2 linked regions of the Armatimonas rosea genome follow. The protein of the gene in region 2 binds, or shares a complex with, the protein of the main gene of each other region. Links are inferred from orthologs where the notes say so. Each region holds a gene or a part of one and is shown on either strand. Other genes may lie near its edges. The genes, in order: rpsG and tig.

Region 1 (3,012 bases), on a different replicon or contig from region 2:
CTCTGCCTTCTTATCCTGATGGGGCTAGGGCTCTGGCAGGCCCGACTCCCAGAGGTCCGCAGCCTGAACCTCCTGCTCGCGGCGTTTCTTCTGGTGGTTGCCACGGGATATTTTTTCCTGGGACGCTGGCTCGGCATGCAGGAAGAGACCGACGAGTAAGCGAAACGTAGGGCATGCTCACCGAGACCCAGCGCACGACCCTTGCCGCCTTCGCCGACCTCGTGATCCCCCCGGACGACGCGCCGGGTGGCACCGATGCTGGAGCGGTGGCCTTTGTGGAAGACCTGCTCACCCACGAACTCGCCCCCCGCGCCGCTGAGTACGCCGCGTTTCTAGACACCCTCGCCGCGGGCAATCTCACGCTCTCCCCCGAGCTAGAGTCAACCCCGATCTTCAGGCTCGCCGCCGAGACCATCCACGAAGCCTACTGGACCAGCGCGGCAGGCCAGCAGGCCGTGGGCTTCACTGTCGGGGGTTGAAATCCCCCGCCTCACGTTTTTGGGAGCGTCCCGTGGACGCAGGGAGCGCTTCGCTTAGGCGCGTCCTCGGGACGCTCTCTCCCGTGTGCCGGGCAATTCATCGCCCACACAGTGGTTGACAGCCTCTTAAAATCGCGGTATGCTGTTCAGGTTGTCTGGCGCAGGTGAGGCCGTCGCCAGGCACGACAAGATTTGCACCGCAAGCGCGGAGGAGGTTGGAGTCGGCAAGACGAAGCAATAACTCGCTTTTCATCGAACCCCTTCCCCTGCCCTGCGTGTGACGATTGCGTCGAATTCGCGGGGTTTTTGTTTGCCCCGCAGAAAGCATTCCTCTGTCCGCTTCCCAGCGGCAGTGAATTGAACTCAGGAGCTTAAAGGCCGTTTATGCCAACAATTAGTCAGCTAGTCCGCAAGGGGCGCAAGCCTGTTGTGAAAAAGAGCAAGTCGCCCGCGATGCAGGGAAACCCCCAGAAGCGCGGCGTCTGTGTCGTGGTCCGTACCCAGACCCCCAAGAAGCCTAACTCGGCGCTGCGTAAGATCGCCCGTGTGCGCCTTACCAATGGAATCGAAGTTACCGCCTACGTGCCGGGAATCGGCCACAACCTGCAGGAGCACTCCGTCGTCATGATCCGTGGCGGTCGTGTCAAGGACCTGCCGGGTGTGCGCTACCACATCCTGCGTGGCACCCTGGATACCCAGGGCACCAAGGACCGCAAGTCCAGCCGCAGCAAGTACGGCACCAAGCGTCCCAAGCCCGGTCAGGCTGCAGCACCCGCGAAAGGAAAGAAATAATCTATGCCACGCAAAGGTCCTGCACCCCGCCGCGTTATCGCGCCGGATCCTATCTACAATCAGATCATGGTCTCCCGCTTCATCAACCGACTCATGCTGGATGGCAAGAAGTCGGTCGCTGAGAAGATCTTCTACTCGGCCCTGGAGAAGGTTGAGGCCCGCGCCGGTCGTCCTGGTATCGAGGTCTTCAATGAGGCCCTTCGCAATGTCATGCCCGTGGTCGAGGTCAAGCCCCGCCGCGTCGGTGGCGCGACCTACCAGGTTCCTGTCGAGGTCAAGTCGCCCCGTAAAGAGGCGGTTGGCATTCGCTGGATGATCACCTTTGCTCGCCGCCGCAATGGCCGCAGCATGGTGGACAAGCTCTCTGCCGAGATCCTCGACGCTGCCAACAAGCAGGGCGGCGCGGTTCGTCGGCGTGAAGAAGGCTTTAAGATGGCTGAGGCCAACAAGGCATTCTCCCACTATCGGTTCTAGGTGGCTTAACAAAGCCCTCGCCGCCTGGACCGAAAAGGCCAGGCGGCGTTTCGCTGTCTGGCGTTCTGTAGTCAAGTAGGGCAGTTCGTCGGAAGGAAACAGGAAAAATGGCCAGAGAATACTCTCTCGAAAACACGCGAAATATCGGTATTGCAGCACACATCGATGCGGGCAAGACCACGACCACAGAGCGCGTCCTGCTCTACACCGGCGTCAACTACAAGATCGGTGAAGTGCACGACGGCACCGCTACCATGGACTGGATGGAGCAAGAGCGCGAGCGCGGTATCACGATTACCTCCGCGGCGACCACTTGTTTCTGGGGTCTGGATGGCTACGACGAAGCCGAGGACAAGAAGAAGTTCGATGATGGGGCGCGTAAGAACACGCACCGTATCAACATCATCGACACCCCTGGCCACGTCGACTTCACGGTCGAGGTTGAGCGCTCGATGCGCGTCCTAGATGGCGCGGTCGCGGTGTTCTGCGCCGTGGGTGGTGTGCAGCCCCAGTCCGAGACCGTCTGGCGCCAGGCCAACAAGTACAAGGTGCCTCGCGTTGCCTTCGTCAACAAGATGGACCGCGCCGGTGCTGACTTCCTCACGGTTGTCAAGCAGGTCAAGGATCGCCTCGGTGCCAAGCCCGTGCCCCTTCAGCTCCCCATCGGCGCTGAGGCGGACTTCAAGGGCATTGTCGATCTGATCACCATGAAGGCCTACAACTACTCCGACGACTTCGGCAAGAAGCCGCTGGAAGTGCCGATCCCGGCCGACATGCGCGACCAGGTCGATGAGTACCGCGCTCTTCTGGTGGAAGAGGCCGCGACCATCGACGAGGCCCTGATGGAGAAGTACCTGGAGGGCGAGGAGCTCACCATCGACGAGATCCGTGCAGCGATCCGCAAGGGGACACTGTCCATGGAGATCACCCCGATGATCTGTGGCTCCGCGTTCAAGAACAAGGGCGTCCAGTCCATGCTCGATGCGGTCATCTACTACCTGCCGTCTCCGGTGGATGTCGAGGCCGTTCCGGGGATCAATCCGGACACTCTGGCCGAGGACGAGCGCAAGCCGGGCGACAATGAGCCCTTCTCCGCGCTGGCCTTCAAGCTCATGAACGACCCGCACGTCGGGAACCTGACCTTCTTCCGTGTGTACTCGGGCACCCTCACCAAGGGTAGCTACATCTACAACGCGACCAAGGGCAAGAAAGAGCGCGTCAGCCGCATCCTTCAGATGCACGCCAACAAGCGTGAGGAGATCGATGT
Region 2 (3,176 bases):
GTGCCTGGATGCGCTTGTAGTGGTTGTAGACCGCGACAGAGAGGGCACGCTTGGCCCGGTCCTGGCCCACGACATACTGGCTTAGCTGGCGATGGATATCGCGTGGCTTGGGGAGGTGCCCCGTGGGAAGGACCTCTTCCTGGACACTCTCAGTTCGGATGATGTCGTTGCAGAGGCCCACACAGTCGAGGCAGACGCCCCCGTGCACCCCTAGAATCAGCTTCCGAACTTGCTCTCGGCTCTTACCACACAACACACAGCGGTTGTCGTGGCGATCATACCCTCCAATACGCGGCATCCGCGCCCCCTTCACCCAACCACAGGCAAGTGCTCAGGGCTTTTTAAGCAGAGAAACCCTTGTGCCTGGATCAGCGTTTGTCACGGACGAGAACTTCATCAATCAGCCCATACGCCACGGATTCCTCTGCAGAGAGGAAGTAGTCGCGCTGGATATCGTGCTTGATGCGATCCAGGTCCTGTCCTGTATGCTTCTGCAAGATTCGCGCCAGCTGATCATTTGTTTTTAAGATTTCGCGTGCCTGGACATCGATATCGCCCGCGGTCCCACGGAAGCCCGCGCTGACCTGGTGGATCATCACGCGTGCATTGGGAAGAGCGAAGCGCTTGCCCTTGGCACCACCGGCCAGGAGGACCGCTCCCATCGACGCCGCCATGCCCATACAGATAGTGGCGACATCACAGCGCAGGAGCTGCATCGTGTCGTAGATCGCCAGGCCTGCGGTCACGGAGCCGCCAGGGGAGTTGACATAGAACTCGATATCGCGGTCCGGGTCCTGCTTCTCCAGGAAGAGCAGTGCTCCAACCACGATACTGGCCTGCTGATCGTCGACTTCCTCTCCCAGGATAATGATGCGATCTTTCAGCAGTCGGGAGAAGAGGTCCTGCTCGCGGCTACCGCGAGCGTCTTGCTCAATTACACCAGGAATCGTCAGTGGCATAGGTTTTATACTCAAAGTGGCCCTGCAGGGCAGGGCCACTTATTCTATTATGACTCGGCGGGGGTCTCCGCCTCAGTCTTTTTTGTGCGACGCTTCGGCTTGGCCTCTTCGGCAGGAGCCTCCGCGGCAGCGGGTGCGGCCTCGACAGCAGGCTCTTCGACCTTTTTCTTGGTCGCGACCTTCTTCTTGGGCTTCTCCTCAGCGGGGGCAGCCTCGACAGCAGGGGCCTCGCCTCCGGCCTTGGCGGCTTCCTCAGCCTCAAGCTCCGCCGTGGTGAGGGTGCGCTCGGTGATCTTGCTCACTCCCTTGAGGTAGGTGAGGATCTTCTCGGTAAGCGCCTGGTCGCGGTAGCGATCCAGCCCGTTCTGAGACTCGACATAGGCACGCACCGCGGCGACACTCACGCCCGCCTGCTCCGCGCTCTCGGCGAGCTTCGCATCCACATCGGCGTCCTCGACCGTGATCTCTTCGGTGCGAGCCACCTCAGAGAGCACAAGCGAGTTCTTGATGCGCTGGGTCGCTCCCACAGACATCTCGGCCTGGAGCTGCTCGACGGTCTTACCCACCGATGCCAGGTACTGCTCCGCGGTGACCTTGTTCTGCTCCAGGGTCTGCGAGAGCTGCTGGAGCTCGGCATTGACCTCGGCGCGCAGGAGCACCTCGGGGAAGTGGATCTGGCTGGTCTCGACAATCTTGCTGACCAGGTTGAACTCCACCTCGTTCTCGCTGGCCTCGACCGCGTCCTTTTCCAGACGGGTACGGATATCGGCCGTGAGCGCCTCGACACTCTCCACACGGGGGTTGACCCGCTTGGCGAGCTCGTCGGTTAGCTCAGGGAGGACACGGGAGCGGATCTCCTTGAGGGTGACGGTAAAGACGCCGCGCTTGCCGCGGAGCCCCTCGTTCTCAAAGGTCTCGGGGTAGGTCGCCTCGATGGTCTTGGTCTCGCCCTTGGTCAGGCCCACAAGCCCCGCGTCCAGATCGGGGATGTTCTTCCCAATCTCGATCATGGTCGCCTTCGGCTCGGCGAGCTCGGGCAGGTCCTGGCCCTCGACAATGGCGGTGAGATCCACCATCAGGAAGTCGCCGGCCTCGGTGACACGATCCTCAACCTCGGGGTACTCCGCGAAGCGCCCACGGACATTCTCCAGCTCTTTCTCGACATCCGAGTCCGTGATGGTGATGTTGCGGCGCTCTAGAGCGAGCCCCTTGTAGAGCCCCAGGGTAACCTGAGGGCGAAGCGGAACCAGTGCCTTGAAGACAAAGGCCTCGCCATCCTCCATGGAGACAAACTCCATGTCCGGCTCGGCAAACGCCTCCACACTGGCCTCAGTGAGCGCCTCACGGTAGGCATCGGGGACAAGCGACTCCGCCGCGCGCTGTTTCACGCGACCGTCATCGACATAGTTCTTCGCAATATGGGGCGGAACCTTCCCACGGCGGAAGCCGGGGAGCTGCAGGCTACTAATGGCCTGCTGGAAAGCCTTCTTGCGCGCGGCTTCAACTTTCTCTGGCTCAACAGAGATGGTCAGCGCGATCTTGCAGGGGTCAAGCTGCTCAGTCGTCACCTGCATCGGTGGAATTTTCACTCCTAAAAAATGTAGATTTGGTTTAGCCAACAAAAAAGGTACCGGAGATGCTACTGCTCCAGTACCCTGCCTCGGTCTTTTGGATTAGATCGAAGAGCGGGAGAAGGGGTTCGAACCCTCGACTTTCACCTTGGCAAGGTGACACTCTACCACTGAGTTACTCCCGCACACTCTACACTCCGCTCGGCGATGGGCGAGAGGGGATTTGAACCCCTACGCCTTGCGGCACTGGTTCCTAAGACCAGCGTGTCTGCCATTTCACCACTCGCCCTTACACTAGGAAACGGGCCGACACGGGATATTCTAGCCTAAGGTCGCCCTCTTGTCAAGAGTTATTTCCCAGGATGCGCACGCAAAAATATAATCGCCGTGGGATCGTCGGGAAAGTGCCGCAGGCACTCGGTCGCAATCGTCCGCCCCGCCCCGTAGAGTACCTCGGCTTTGGCGGTATCGCCGGCTTTCTTCTGGGCATCGCCAAGATCGCGGTAGATCCCCACGAGCCACCGAAACGCCGCATTGGCATCCTCTTTTTCATCTTCGCTCAGGACCTGGGGGTCTTTGTGGGCGTAGAGCTCCAGAGCGCGACGGCCATAGGGCTCGGCGACCTCGGGCTTGGCAAAGTGCCGGA

Evidence for each region.
Region 1: the proteins of tig (region 2) and rpsG are in contact, whole or in part, in a crystal structure (PDB 3GTY), measured with the Thermotoga maritima proteins. The link is inferred for Armatimonas rosea from one-to-one orthologs. Residues at the interface, in WP_004081061.1 of Thermotoga maritima: Glu122, Val124, Val129, Leu130, Tyr133, Glu188, Gly259, Ile262, Tyr263, Glu266, Ser270, Glu273, Gln274, Glu277, Arg308, Gln311, Ile312, Ser315, Tyr316, Glu325, Arg329, Arg336, Leu363, Phe366, Trp367, Arg373, Leu377, Arg381, Leu384, Glu387; in WP_004081843.1 of Thermotoga maritima: Lys34, Lys52, Lys55, Glu59, Arg62, Gln63, Glu66, Asn67, Lys69, Val71, Arg95, Ala109, Lys110, Lys111, Gly112, Arg113, Pro114, Glu117, Glu121, Ile124, Ala125, Tyr127, Asn128, Asn129, Thr130, Gly131, Lys135, Asp139, Arg142, Met143.

The regions. Positions count from the first base shown.
Region 1 is NZ_JACHGW010000003.1:586,052-589,063, reverse strand. What follows is about bases 312-3,009. They hold rpsG (30S ribosomal protein S7), read left to right. Parts: upstream 312-1,274; coding sequence 1,275-1,745; downstream 1,746-3,009. Other genes in these bases: fusA (elongation factor G), read left to right, coding at 1,853-3,009; rpsL (30S ribosomal protein S12), read left to right, coding at 864-1,271; HNQ39_RS17695 (gluconate 2-dehydrogenase subunit 3 family protein), read left to right, coding at 312-479. Also shown: HNQ39_RS17700 (hypothetical protein), read left to right, coding at 1-159; more of HNQ39_RS17695, read left to right, coding at 174-311; more of fusA, read left to right, coding at 3,010-3,012.
Region 2 is NZ_JACHGW010000001.1:1,530,470-1,533,645, reverse strand. Bases 271-3,132 are described here. They hold tig (trigger factor), read right to left. Parts: upstream 2,534-3,132; coding sequence 1,007-2,533; downstream 271-1,006. Other genes in these bases: HNQ39_RS07090 (tetratricopeptide repeat protein), read right to left, coding at 2,881-3,132; HNQ39_RS07110 (ATP-dependent Clp protease proteolytic subunit), read right to left, coding at 369-959; clpX (ATP-dependent Clp protease ATP-binding subunit ClpX), read right to left, coding at 271-298. Also shown: more of clpX, read right to left, coding at 1-270; more of HNQ39_RS07090, read right to left, coding at 3,133-3,176. UniProt on the Bacillus subtilis protein: Involved in protein export. Acts as a chaperone by maintaining the newly synthesized protein in an open conformation. Functions as a peptidyl-prolyl cis-trans isomerase.